Regions from separate parts of the Streptomyces sp. NPDC004126 genome, predicted to be linked through region 2. Evidence: predicted binding sites of a transcription regulator. Region 2 holds the regulator's gene; each other region holds the start of a gene.
The links. Region 2 encodes HrcA, which represses chaperone genes, less so after heat shock. Its sites were predicted from a motif close to TTNGCACTCNGNNNNNCNGAGTGCNAA; they were not measured.
Positions count from the first base shown of each region.

Region 1: a site for HrcA is predicted at 2,795-2,821, ahead of groL (chaperonin GroEL). Genes of this name have one in related genera too.
Region 3: a site for HrcA is predicted at 1,850-1,876, ahead of groES (co-chaperone GroES). Genes of this name have one in related genera too.

Region 1 is NZ_JBNNPF010000073.1:24,823-29,168, forward strand. It holds gene ACQKM2_RS37385 (hypothetical protein) at 1-665, shown strand, start outside; gene groL (chaperonin GroEL) at 1,046-2,665, opposite strand; gene ACQKM2_RS37395 (cold-shock protein) at 2,991-3,197, opposite strand; gene ACQKM2_RS37400 (MoaD/ThiS family protein) at 3,621-3,896, opposite strand; gene thrC (threonine synthase) at 3,934-4,346, opposite strand, start outside.
Region 2 is NZ_JBNNPF010000046.1:12,831-17,176, reverse strand. It holds gene ACQKM2_RS31815 (DUF3097 domain-containing protein) at 1-516, opposite strand, end outside; gene ACQKM2_RS31810 (MBL fold metallo-hydrolase) at 545-1,276, opposite strand; gene hrcA (heat-inducible transcriptional repressor HrcA) at 1,435-2,451, shown strand; gene dnaJ (molecular chaperone DnaJ) at 2,452-3,591, shown strand; gene ACQKM2_RS31795 (nitronate monooxygenase) at 3,760-4,346, shown strand, end outside.
Region 3 is NZ_JBNNPF010000040.1:4,937-9,282, forward strand. It holds gene ACQKM2_RS29925 (sensor histidine kinase) at 1-1,048, opposite strand, end outside; gene ACQKM2_RS29930 (response regulator transcription factor) at 1,041-1,721, opposite strand; gene groES (co-chaperone GroES) at 2,020-2,328, shown strand; gene groL (chaperonin GroEL) at 2,440-4,068, shown strand; gene ACQKM2_RS29945 (ester cyclase) at 4,162-4,346, opposite strand, start outside.

The DNA of each region.
Region 1 (4,346 bases), on a different contig from region 2:
CCGCCCTGAACCGGCTGGCCACCGCCGGGCACCTGCACCGCGTACGGCAGCGGCTGCCCGGCGAGGTCACCCGCTGGGTCACCCGCACCTACTTCTCCCGCACCCCCCGCGACGGCGCCTGGTGGGCCCGGTTCACCCAGAGGGATTCCCCCGCACCGACGGCCCCACCACCACCCTCACCGGTACCTCCGGCCCCGCCGACGAACCCGGCCCTGGCTACCGCCACCGCCCCAGGCGACCCCGACGCCTACGGCATCCTCGCCTCGCTCGGCGGCGCCGCCCCCGCCCTGGCCCTCTCCAAGGCCGACTGCACGGCCCTCGCCCCGCTCCTGGTCCCCTGGCTGGCCCGGGGCATCTCCCCCGACCGCATCCGGCTCGCCCTCACCGCCGGCCTGCCCTCCCCGGTCCACCACCCGGCGGCCCTGGTCCGCAAACGCCTGGAGTCCAAACTCCCCGCCGCACCACCGCCACCGGCCCCGGCGCCGCCCCCGGCCCGCGCCGAGTGCACCGAATGCCGCGCCCCCGGCCCGCCCGGCGCCTTCACCGACGGCCGCTGCCGCGCCTGCCGCCCCGAAGCCCCCCGCCCGCCGGTCTTCACCCCGTCCCTCACCCCGGCGGAGGTCCACGCCCACGCGTCCCGCGTCCGAGAAAGGAACCGCCGATGACCGCGCACGCCGAGATGTCCCTGACGGACTTCGAGACGCTGGCCCGCCGCGCACCCGAGACGGTGACGCTCGAATTCATCAACGGAAAGCTGGAGGTCAAGCCGGTGCCCGACGGAGATCACGACGAGATCATCATGTGGGTCGCGGACCAGTGCATGGCTCACCGCCCCGACCTGCGCCTGTACCGCGAGCGTGGGCTCCGCACCGAGCAGTACCGCAACGGCCGCGCCCGACCCGGTCGGGTTCTCCCTCGCCACCGAGGCGCTCAAGGACTACGCCCACTGATCCCCCCGCCCCCGGGAAACGCCCGAGGGCGGCACCCCCTCCACCGGGAAGGGGTACCGCCCTCGGTCGAGAACAGCCGATCAGCCTGGGGCCGATCAGAAGTCCATGTCACCGCCCGGCATGCCGCCCGGAGCGGCGGCGGCCTTCTCCGGCTTGTCGGCGATGACGGCCTCGGTGGTCAGGAAGAGCGCGGCGATGGACGCGGCGTTCTGCAGCGCGGAGCGCGTGACCTTCGCCGGGTCGATGATGCCCTCGGCGATCATGTCGACGTACTCGCCGGTGGCGGCGTTCAGACCGTGGCCGACGGCCAGGTTGCGCACCTTCTCGACGACGACGCCGCCCTCGAGACCACCGTTGACGGCGATCTGCTTCAGCGGGGCCTCCAGCGCGAGCTTCACGGCGTTGGCGCCGGTCGCCTCGTCACCGGTGAGCTCCAGCTTCTCGAAGACCGAGGAGGCCTGGAGCAGGGCCACGCCACCGCCGGCGACGATGCCCTCTTCGACGGCCGCCTTCGCGTTGCGAACGGCGTCCTCGATGCGGTGCTTGCGCTCCTTGAGCTCGACCTCGGTCGCGGCACCGGCCTTGATGACGGCCACGCCGCCGGCCAGCTTCGCGAGGCGCTCCTGGAGCTTCTCGCGGTCGTAGTCCGAGTCGGAGTTCTCGATCTCGGCGCGGATCTGGTTGACGCGGCCCTGGACCTGGTCGCTGTCACCGGCACCGTCGACGATGGTGGTCTCGTCCTTGGTGATGACGACCTTGCGGGCGCGGCCGAGCAGGTCGAGACCGGCGTTCTCCAGCTTGAGGCCGACCTCCTCGGAGATGACCGTGCCGCCCGTGAGGATGGCGATGTCGCCGAGCATGGCCTTGCGGCGGTCGCCGAAGCCCGGGGCCTTGACGGCGACGGACTTGAAGGTGCCGCGGATCTTGTTGACGACCAGGGTCGACAGGGCCTCGCCCTCGACGTCCTCGGCGATGATCAGCAGCGGCTTGCCGGACTGCATGACCTTCTCCAGGAGCGGCAGCAGGTCCTTGACCGAGCCGATCTTGGAGTTGACGATCAGGATGTACGGGTCGTCGAGGGACGCCTCCATACGCTCCATGTCGGTGGCGAAGTACGCCGAGATGTAGCCCTTGTCGAAGCGCATGCCCTCGGTGAGCTCCAGCTCCAGACCGAAGGTCTGGGACTCCTCGACGGTGATGACGCCTTCCTTGCCGACCTTGTCCATGGCCTCGGCGATGAGCTCGCCGATCTGGGTGTCGGCGGCGGAGATGGAGGCCGTGGAAGCGATCTGCTCCTTGGTCTCGACATCCTTGGCCTGGGCCAGCAGGGCGGCGGAGACGGCCTCGACGGCCTTCTCGATACCGCGCTTGAGGGCCATCGGGTTGGCACCGGCGGCCACGTTGCGCAGACCCTCGCGCACGAGCGCCTGGGCGAGAACGGTGGCGGTGGTCGTACCGTCGCCCGCGACGTCGTCCGTCTTCTTGGCGACTTCCTTGACCAGCTCGGCGCCGATCTTCTCGTACGGGTCCTCGAGCTCGATCTCCTTGGCGATGGAGACACCGTCGTTGGTGATCGTGGGGGCGCCCCACTTCTTCTCAAGGACGACGTTGCGACCCTTGGGGCCAAGGGTGACCTTGACGGCGTCGGCGAGCTGGTTCATGCCACGCTCGAGACCGCGCCGGGCCTCCTCGTTGAACGCGATGATCTTGGCCATGTGAAGTGGTCCTCCCGGACAGGGGTGGATTGCTCCGGACCGCGCCCGCGCCCGCGACGGACGGCCTGCGGATCCGGCGGTTCCGTCCCGCCGGGCCCTGCGGGCCTCACCGGCCCGGTCCTCGTTTTAGTAGCACTCTCACCGGGAGAGTGCTAACGCCAATGATTAGCACTCGGCCCCCACGAGTGCAAGCGGCTTCAGGCAACACGCGGGCGGCGCGGCGGCGACACGGGGCGACACGCAGGAGGGGCCCACATCCCTGTCCAGGATGTGGGCCCCTCAAGCGTCTGTGCGTGCGTCGGTGGCCGATCGCGTTCGCTCCGACTCAGCCGGCCGCGAGCTTGACCATGTCCGCCTGCGGACCCTTCTGGCCCTGCGAGATCTCGAACTCGACCCGCTGACCCTCTTCAAGGGTGCGGTACCCGTCCATCTGGATGGCGCTGTAGTGGACGAACACATCCGCACCACCGTCGACCGCGATGAAGCCGTAGCCCTTCTCCGCGTTGAACCACTTGACGGTGCCCTGAGCCATGCCTAACTCCCCTATTACTGGCCCTTGCGCAGGACCGCACTTCGCGGTCCCGGGTCAGAACTTGCGCCGGAACGCCTCGACCGCGGCTGAATGTATCCGCACCGGTGCTGTCAGCAACAGGTCAATCCGACGAGAAATCTGGACACACGGAAAGCTGGAAATAGGGTGAAAACTTGGCATATTCCAGGGCAACTCGGGCCAGACAAGCCGCACCAAAGGCCCAAAAGGCGCGCTCATGTTGACTCAATGTCAACCATCCGAAGGCCCGCTCATATGCGGCGGGCAAGAACAGCGGAGGGGACTGCCCCAACTCTACCGCGCCCAATCAAGCAGAATTGCCCCCTCCACTTTTAGCGGAGGGGGCAATTCTGTTCTGAACGCGTCAGTCGCGGATCAGCAGCCGCCGGCACTGTGCCGGTCTGGTCAGCCTCCGGCGACGGCCGGGATGATCGAGACGCCGGCGCCGTCGGGCGTCGCCGCCTGCAGGCCGCCCTCGAAGCGCACGTCGTCGTCGTTGACGTAGACGTTCACGAAACGGCGCAGCTTGCCCTGGTCGTCCAGGACGCGCGCGGCGATGCCCGGGTGGCTCTTCTCCAGGGACTCGATGACCTCGGCGAGGGTCGCGCCCTCGGCCGGGACCTCGGCGGCGCCGCCCGTGTAGGTGCGCAGGATGGTGGGGATGCGGACGTTGACGCTCATGGCGCTACCGCCTTTCCGGATGTGTCAGGGGGAAGGGTCAGGCCAGGCCGGCGGCGCGGAACGCGTCCAGGCTCGGGCGGATGGTGGCCGTCTGGCCGCTGTCCGCGGCCACCGCCTCCAGGGTCTTGAGACCGTCACCGGTGTTCAGGACCACCGTGGTCAGCGCCGGGTCGAGCTGCCCGTTCTCGATCAACTTCTTCGTCACGCCGACGGTCACGCCGCCCGCGGTTTCGGCGAAGATGCCCTCGGTGCGCGCCAGGATCTTGATGGCCTCGACGACCTGCTCGTCGTTGACGTCCTCGACGTAGCCGCCGGTGCGCCGCGCGATGTCCAGGACGTACGGGCCGTCCGCCGGGTTGCCGATGGCCAGGGACTTGGCGATGGTGTTCGGCTTCTGCGGGCGCACCACGTCGTGGCCGGCCTTGAAGGCGGTGGACACCGGGGAGCAGC
Region 2 (4,346 bases):
CTCCTTCGAGCCCGGGACGAGATGGTCCACCAGGACCCCGAGACGGGCGTCGGGCCCCGGCGCGAACTCCGCGACCACCGCCGCCAGGTCGTCCACGCCCTCCAGGTACTCCACCACCACGCCCTCGATGCGCAGGTCGTCGCCCCAGACCCGCTCGACCAGCTCGGCGTCGTGCCGCCCCTCCACGTAGATCCGCCCCGCCCGCGCCACCCGCGCCCGCGCCCCCGGGACGGCGATCGAGCCGGAGGCCGTACGGGCCGGCGCGGCGGGCCCCCGCGCGGGGCGGGTCAGGGTCACCACCGCGCCGTCCAGCAGGAAGCCGCGCGGCTCCAGCGGGAACACCCGGCGCTTGCCGAAGCGGTCCTCCAGGGTCACCGTGCCCGCCTCGCACGCCACCACCGCGCCGCAGAAGTCCGTACCCGCCACCTCGACCACCAGGTCCGGGTCCGCCGGCACCTCCGGCGCGGGCTTGGGGCGCTTCCACTGCGGGGTCAGATCGGGGGAGTACTCACGCATCCGGCCGACACTAGGAGAGCCGGCGCGCTCACGCCCCCGACACGCCGAACCTGGCCGCCAGTGTGTCGCGTTGCGCACGCACGAAGTCCGCGTCCACCAGCGCTCCGTGACCCGGCACGTACACCGCGTCGTCGCCGCCCAGCGACAGCAGCCGGTCCAGGGCGGCCGGCCACTGGCCCGGCACCGCGTCCGAGCCGGCCTGGGGCTCGCCCGACTCCTCCACCAGGTCCCCGCAGAACACCGCCTCCCGCTCGCCCGGCACGAACACGGCCAGGTCGTGCTCGGAGTGCGCGGGCCCCACGTTCGCCAGCAGCACCTGCACCCCGCCCAGCTCCAGCGTCCACTCGCCCGACACCAGGTGCCGGGGCGCCTGGAGCAGGTCCGCCGCCTCGGTGGCCTCCTCCTCCGCCAGACCCTGCCGGAAGGCGCTCACCCGCACCTCCTCGCGGCCCGTGGGGGTCGACAGCAGCCGGTCCAGGCCGACCGCCCCGAAGAACTCGGCGCCCGCGAAGGCCCCGCCGCCCAACACGTGGTCGAAATGTCCGTGGGTGAATGCGATATGGGTCACGCGCCGGCCCGTCAGCCGCTCCGCCTCGGCCCGCACCCGCGCGCCCTCGCGCACGGACGATCCCGGGTCGATCAGCAGCACCGACTCGTCCCCCACCACCAGTCCCACCGTGCAGTCCCACACCGGCAGCCGCCGCCGGCCGGCCCGTCCGGTGACCCTTTCCCAACCCGCCTCTTCCCAACGTACGTCCATGCGGTGACGCTACCCTGGCGGGCCGCCCTTGCCTGCGGCGTACTACCCGGCCGTACACTGACCGGGGGATCTCTGGCACTCGCACGCGCAGAGTGCCAACAAGCCAGGACCGGCCCGCCGGCCAGACCGACGACCGACCGCATCCGGAGGTGTGCGCGATGCTCAGCGAACGCAGACTCGAGGTACTGCGCGCCATCGTCCAGGACTACGTCGGGACGGAGGAGCCCGTCGGCTCCAAGGCCCTCACCGAGCGGCACAAGCTGGGCGTCTCGCCCGCCACCGTGCGCAACGACATGGCCGTGCTGGAGGAGGAGGGCTACATCGCGCAGCCCCACACCAGCGCCGGCCGGATCCCCACGGACAAGGGCTACCGCCTCTTCGTCGACAAGCTGGCCGGAGTCAAGCCGCTGTCGACGCCCGAGCGCCGGGCCATCCAGAACTTCCTCGACGGCGCCGTCGACCTCGACGACGTGGTCGGCCGCACGGTACGGCTGCTCGCGCAGCTCACCCGGCAGGTCGCCGTCGTCCAGTACCCGTCGCTGACCCGCTCCACCGTGCGGCACGTCGAGCTGCTGTCGCTGGCCCCGGCCCGGCTGATGCTCGTACTGATCACGGACACGGGCCGCGTCGAGCAGCGCCTCGTCGACACCCAGACCCCCTTCGGCGAGAACTCCCTCGCCGACCTGCGGGCGCGTCTGAACAGCAGGGTCGTCGGCCGCCGCTTCACGGACGTGCCGCAGCTGGTGCAGGACCTTCCGGAGTCGTTCGAGATCGACGACCGGGCGACCGTCAAGGCCGTCCTCGCGACCCTTCTCGAAACGCTGGCAGAGGAAGCGGAGGAGCGGCTGATGATCGGCGGCACCGCCAACCTCACCCGCTTCGGACATGACTTTCCCTTGACCATCAGGCCCGTGCTCGAAGCGCTGGAGGAGCACGTCGTGCTCCTGAAGCTGCTGGGCGAGGCCGGTGAGTCGGGAATGGCCGTACGGATCGGTCACGAGAACGCCTACGAGGGGCTCAACTCCACGTCGGTCGTGTCCGTCGGCTACGGTTCGGGCGGCGAAGCAGTCGCCAAACTCGGCGTGGTCGGCCCGACCCGCATGGACTACCCCGGAACGATGGGAGCGGTACGCGCAGTGGCACGTTACGTCGGACAGATCCTGGCGGAGTCGTAAGTGGCCACGGACTACTACGCCGTACTCGGCGTGCGCCGCGACGCATCGCAGGACGAGATCAAGAAGGCCTTCCGCCGCCTCGCCCGTGAACTCCACCCGGACGTCAACCCGGACCCGAAGACGCAGGAGCGCTTCAAGGAGATCAACGCGGCCTACGAGGTCCTCTCGGACCCGCAGAAGAAGCAGGTCTACGACCTCGGCGGCGACCCGCTGTCCTCCTCGGGCGGCGGTGGCGGCGCGGGCGGCTTCGGAGCGGGCGGCTTCGGCAACTTCTCCGACATCATGGACGCCTTCTTCGGCCAGTCCCAGCAGCGCGGACCGCGCTCGCGGACCCGCCGCGGCCAGGACGCCATGATCCGCCTGGACCTGGAACTGGACGAGGCCGCCTTCGGCACGACCAAGGACATCCAGGTCGACACCGCCGTCGTCTGCGGCACCTGCTCCGGCGAAGGGGCCGCCCCCGGCACCTCGGCGCAGACCTGTGACATGTGCCGCGGCCGCGGCGAGGTCTCCCAGGTCACCCGGTCCTTCCTGGGCCAGGTCATGACCTCGCGCCCCTGCCCGCAGTGCCAGGGCTTCGGCACCGTGGTCCCCACCCCGTGCCCCGAGTGCGCGGGCGACGGCCGGGTCCGCTCCCGCCGCAGCCTGACGGTCAAGATCCCCGCCGGTGTCGAGAACGGCACCCGGATCCAGCTCGCGGGCGAGGGCGAGGTCGGCCCCGGCGGCGGCCCCGCCGGCGATCTGTACGTGGAGATCCACGAGCTGCCGCACCCGACCTTCCAGCGGCGCGGGGACGACCTGCACTGCACGGTCACCATCCCCATGACGGCCGCGGCCCTGGGCACCAAGTGCCCGCTGGAGACGCTGGACGGCATGGAGGAGATCGACATCCGCCCCGGCACCCAGTCCGGGCAGGCCATCCCGCTGCACGGGCGGGGCGTCACCCACCTGCGCGGCGGCGGCCGCGGCGACCTGATCGTCCACGTCGAGGTCACCACCCCCGGCAAGCTGGACGCCCAGCAGGAGGAGCTGCTGCGCCAGCTCGCGAAGCTGCGCGGCGAGGAGCGGCCGATGGGCCAGTTCGCCCCCGGCCAGCAGGGCCTGTTCAGCCGTCTGAAGGACGCGTTCAACGGCCGCTGAGGCCGGTCCGCGGTACGTCGTACGAGCCCGGTCCGGGGAATCCCGGACCGGGCTCCGTGCTTTCCGGGACACCGCCCGGGGCGATTCCCGGACATGCCGGGGAAGCGGACTATGCCAGGCGAATGCGACGGTTCGGCCCGGTGGCCGGGACGTGGCACGATGCAGTCCATGTCCTCCGCACCGAACGGTCTCCCCCAGTACCCGATCGTGCAGGCTCCCATGGCGGGCGGCGCCTCGTGCCCGCCGCTCGTCGCAGCCGTGTGCGAGGCCGGCGGCCTCGGCTACCTGGCCGGCGGCTACAAGACCGCCGACGGCATGTACCAGGAGATCAAGCAGACGCGCGGCCTCACCCGGCGGCCCTTCGGCGTGAACCTCTTCATACCGCAGACCGGCTACGTCGACCCGGCCGCCGTGGAGACCTACCGCGGGCAGCTGGCCGGCGAGGGCGGCTGGTACGAGGTCTCGCTCGCCCCCGAGGACACCATCGGCAACTCCGACGACGGCTACGAGGCGAAGCTGGCCATCCTGCTGGAGGACCCCGTCCCGGAGGTCTCCTTCACCTACGGCACGCCCGCGCCCGACGTGCTCGCCCGCCTGCGCGCGGTGGGCACCCGTACCGTCGTCACCGTCACCTCGGTCGAGGAGGCCCGCTCCGCGCAGGCGGCGGGCGCCGACGCCGTCTGCGTACAGGGCGTCGAGGCCGGCGGCCACCAGGGCACCCACCGCGACGACCCGGAGACCGACGGCACGGCCGG
Region 3 (4,346 bases), on a different contig from region 2:
GCGCCTCCAGCCGCAGCGGCACCCGGGGCGCGGGCCGCCGCGCCGCGTCCTCGGCCGCCAGCAGCGCGAGGTCCACGGGTTCGGGGCGGGGCGCGGGTCCGCCGTCGAGGCGGGCCAGGAGCAGCAGGTCGGCGGCGATGCGCTGGAGCCGCTCGGTGTCGGCGAGCGCGGCGGCGACCGACGCCCGGTCGGGCCGCTCCATGGCGAGGGCCACCTCCAGCCGGGAGCGGACGGCGGCGAGCGGGTTGCGGAGCTCGTGCGAGGCGTCGGCGGTGAACTGGCGCTGCCGGGCGTCGGAGCGCTCCAGCCGGTCGAGGGTGTCGTTGACGGTCCGGGCCAGCTCGGCGATCTCGTCGTCGCCGCCGGGGTCGGGGACGCGCCGGTCGAGTTCGCTCGCGGTGACGGCGGCGAGCCCGGTGCGGATGGCGGTGACGGGGCGCAGCGCGCGGCCGGTGGCCCACCAGGCCAGGGCCGCCGCGAAGGCGGTCAGCGGGGGAGCGCCGGCGAGGAAGCCGATGGCGATGGCGCGGGTGGCGTCGTCGACGTCGCCGAGCACGGTGACCGCGTACACGGTGTGCGGGTCGTGCGCGTCCGGCGGGCCGGGGGCCTCGACCGCGACGACCACGCGCCGCTGCGCGCCGGGGTGCGCGGGCGGGAGTACGGCCGAGCGGGAGTCCTGGCCGGGGCCGGGGCGCAGTCCGTCGAGGCGCGGGGGGTCCTTGGGTGCTCCGGCGGCGGTGCTGGCGACGTCGCGGCCGTGGGCGTCGCGTACGAGGACCAGGTCGACGCCGCCGTCGGGCGCGGGCAGCCGGCCGCCGGGCGGGAGGGTCCGGGTGTCGAGCTGGGCGGCGACCTTGCGCGCGGCGAGCTCGGTGCGGCCGGTGGTGTTGTCGAGGAGGTTGGTGCGCATGAGGCTGTAGAGCCACAGCCCGCCCGCGCTGAGGACGGCCGCCATCGCGAGGGCGGCGGCGAGGGCGGTCCGCGCGCGCAGGTTGCCGACGAGGCGGCCGCGCCGGCTGCTGCCGTCCGCCCCCGGCTCCTCATCCACCGTCGGGAGCCATGCGGTAGCCGGTGCCGTGGACGGTGAGGATCGAGCGGCGGCCGAAGGGGGCGTCGATCTTCTTGCGCAGGGAGGAGACGTAGACCTCGACGATGTTCGGGTCGATGCCGTGCGGGGCGTCCCAGACCTCGTCGAGGACGTCCTGCTTGGCGACGGCCCGGCCGGGGCGCCGCATCAGGCAGGCGAGGACGCCGACTTCGCGGGCGGTGAGTTCGATGTCGCGGCTCCCGCGGCGGCAGCGGCGGTCGAGCGGGTCGAGGAAGAGGTCCCCGGCCCGGAGCTCGGTGGGTTCGGGGGCGGCGGCGCGGCGGGCGAGGGCGCGCAGCCGGGCGGCCAGCACCAGGAAGGAGAAGGGCTTGGTGAGGTAGTCGTCGGCGCCGGCGTCGAGTCCTTCGGCCTCGTCGTGCTCGCCGTCCCGGGCGGTCAGCATCAGGACGGGGGTGGGGTCGCCGTGGGCCCGCATCCGGGCGCAGATCTCGGCGCCGCCGGGTCCGGGGAGCATCAGGTCGAGCAGGACGGCGTCGTACGGTCCGCCGGTGAGGGCCAGTTCGAGGCCGCGGTGGCCGTCGTGGGCGACCTCGACGCGGTGGCCCTCGGCGGACAGGCCCTGGCGGAGGGATTCGGCCAGGTTCTCTTCGTCTTCGACCACGAGGATGCGCACGCCCCAAGCCTCACATACCGGGCAGCGGCTCCCCGGGCCCCGGGGCGCCGAGGTCAGGTTCCCGGTGGGTCGGGGTTCAGCCGAACGGGGGGTTCGGCGGCCGGAATACGTGGAAGGAGCGGACCGTGTTGGCACTCCGCTTGACCGAGTGCTAATCGCCGGAATAGTGTCACACCTGGCACTCGCCCCCGGTGAGTGCCAACACAGCGACAGGCTGGTCCGGCACCCGCGACGACGGATCGACCTGGTCGCCACCTCAGACAGTTAACCCCGGATCTCCGAAGGGGGAGGTCGGATCGTGACGACCGCCAGCTCCAAGGTTGCCATCAAGCCGCTTGAGGACCGCATTGTGGTCCAGCCGCTCGACGCCGAGCAGACCACGGCCTCCGGCCTGGTCATCCCGGACACCGCGAAGGAGAAGCCCCAGGAGGGCGTCGTCCTCGCGGTCGGCCCGGGCCGCTTCGAGGACGGCCAGCGTCTCCCGCTGGACGTCAACGTCGGCGACATCGTGCTGTACAGCAAGTACGGCGGCACCGAAGTGAAGTACAGCGGCGAGGAGTACCTCGTCCTCTCGGCCCGCGACGTGCTCGCGATCGTCGAGAAGTAATCACTTCTCACGCATTGCTTTGAACTGCGCCCCTGGTCACCCCGCTGATTGCCGGGCGGCGAGGGGCGCGGTTCGTTAAACCCGAGTTTTCGAGAGGGCTGAACCGCTCCCATGGCGAAGATCCTGAAGTTCGACGAGGACGCCCGTCGCGCCCTCGAGCGCGGCGTCAACAAGCTTGCCGACACGGTCAAGGTGACGATCGGCCCCAAGGGCCGCAACGTCGTCATCGACAAGAAGTTCGGCGCCCCCACCATCACCAACGACGGTGTCACCATCGCCCGCGAGGTCGAGCTGGACGACCCGTACGAGAACCTCGGCGCGCAGCTGGTGAAGGAGGTGGCGACCAAGACCAACGACATCGCGGGTGACGGCACCACCACCGCCACCGTGCTGGCCCAGGCGCTCGTCCGCGAGGGTCTGCGCAACGTCGCCGCCGGCGCCTCCCCGGCCTCCCTGAAGAAGGGCATCGACGCCGCGGTCAAGGCCGTGTCCGAGGACCTCCTCGCGACCGCCCGCCCGATCGAGGACAAGTCCGACATCGCCGCCGTGGCCGCGCTCTCCGCGCAGGACGCCCAGGTCGGCGAGCTCATCGCCGAGGCGATGGACAAGGTCGGCAAGGACGGTGTCATCACCGTCGAGGAGTCCAACGCCTTCGGCCTGGAGCTCGAGTTCACCGAGGGCATGGCCTTCGACAAGGGCTACCTGTCCCCCTACATGGTCACCGACCAGGAGCGTATGGAGGCCGTCCTCGACGACCCGTACATCCTGATCAACCAGGGCAAGATCTCCTCCATCCAGGACCTCCTGCCGCTGCTGGAGAAGGTCATCCAGGCGGGTGGCTCCAAGCCGCTGCTGATCATCGCCGAGGACGTCGAGGGCGAGGCCCTCTCCACCCTCGTCGTCAACAAGATCCGCGGCACCTTCAACGCGGTGGCCGTCAAGGCCCCGGGCTTCGGCGACCGCCGCAAGGCGATGCTGCAGGACATGGCCACCCTCACCGGTGCCACCGTCATCGCCGAGGAGGTCGGCCTCAAGCTCGACCAGGCCGGTCTGGACGTCCTCGGTTCCGCGCGCCGCGTGACCATCTCCAAGGACGACACGACCATCGTCGACGGTGGCGGCAACGCCGCTGACGTCGCGGGCCGCGTCAACCAGATCAAGGCCGAGATCGAGTCCACGGACTCCGACTGGGACCGCGAGAAGCTGCAGGAGCGCCTGGCGAAGCTCGCCGGCGGCGTCTGCGTCATCAAGGTCGGCGCCGCCACCGAGGTGGAGCTCAAGGAGAAGAAGCACCGTCTCGAGGACGCCATCTCCGCGACCCGCGCCGCGGTCGAGGAGGGCATCGTCTCCGGCGGTGGCTCCGCGCTCGTCCACGCCGTCAAGGTCCTGGAGGGCAACCTCGGCCTGACCGGCGACGAGGGCACCGGCGTCTCCGTGGTCCGCCGCGCCGCCGTCGAGCCGCTGCGCTGGATCGCCGAGAACGCGGGCCTCGAGGGCTACGTCATCACCTCGAAGGTCGCCGAGCTCGACAAGGGCCAGGGCTTCAACGCCGCCACCGGCGAGTACGGCGACCTGGTCAAGGCCGGCGTCATCGACCCGGTCAAGGTCACCCGCTCCGCCCTGGAGAACGCCGCCTCCATCGCCTCCCTGCTGCTCACGACCGAGACCCTGGTCGTCGAGAAGCCGGCGGAGGAAGAGGCCGAGGCCGGTCACGGCCACGGTCACGGCCACAGCCACTGACGCGCCCCGGCGCTTCGACAGGAAGGCCCCCGCCCCACCGTTCACCCGGTGGGGCGGGGGCCTTCCCGTTGTCCGGGGCCGCCTGAGCGGTCGTCACTCCATCATGCCGAGCTGCCGCATCAGGGCCATGGCGTCGTAGTGCCACCAGCCTTCCTTGATCATGCCGTCCTGACATCGGAAGACCGTGGTGCCGGTCATCGTGCAGGTCTTGCCGGTGGGGGCGACGCCCATGAACTCGCCCTTGTGCGTGCCGGTCCAGGTCCACAGCGTGGTGACGT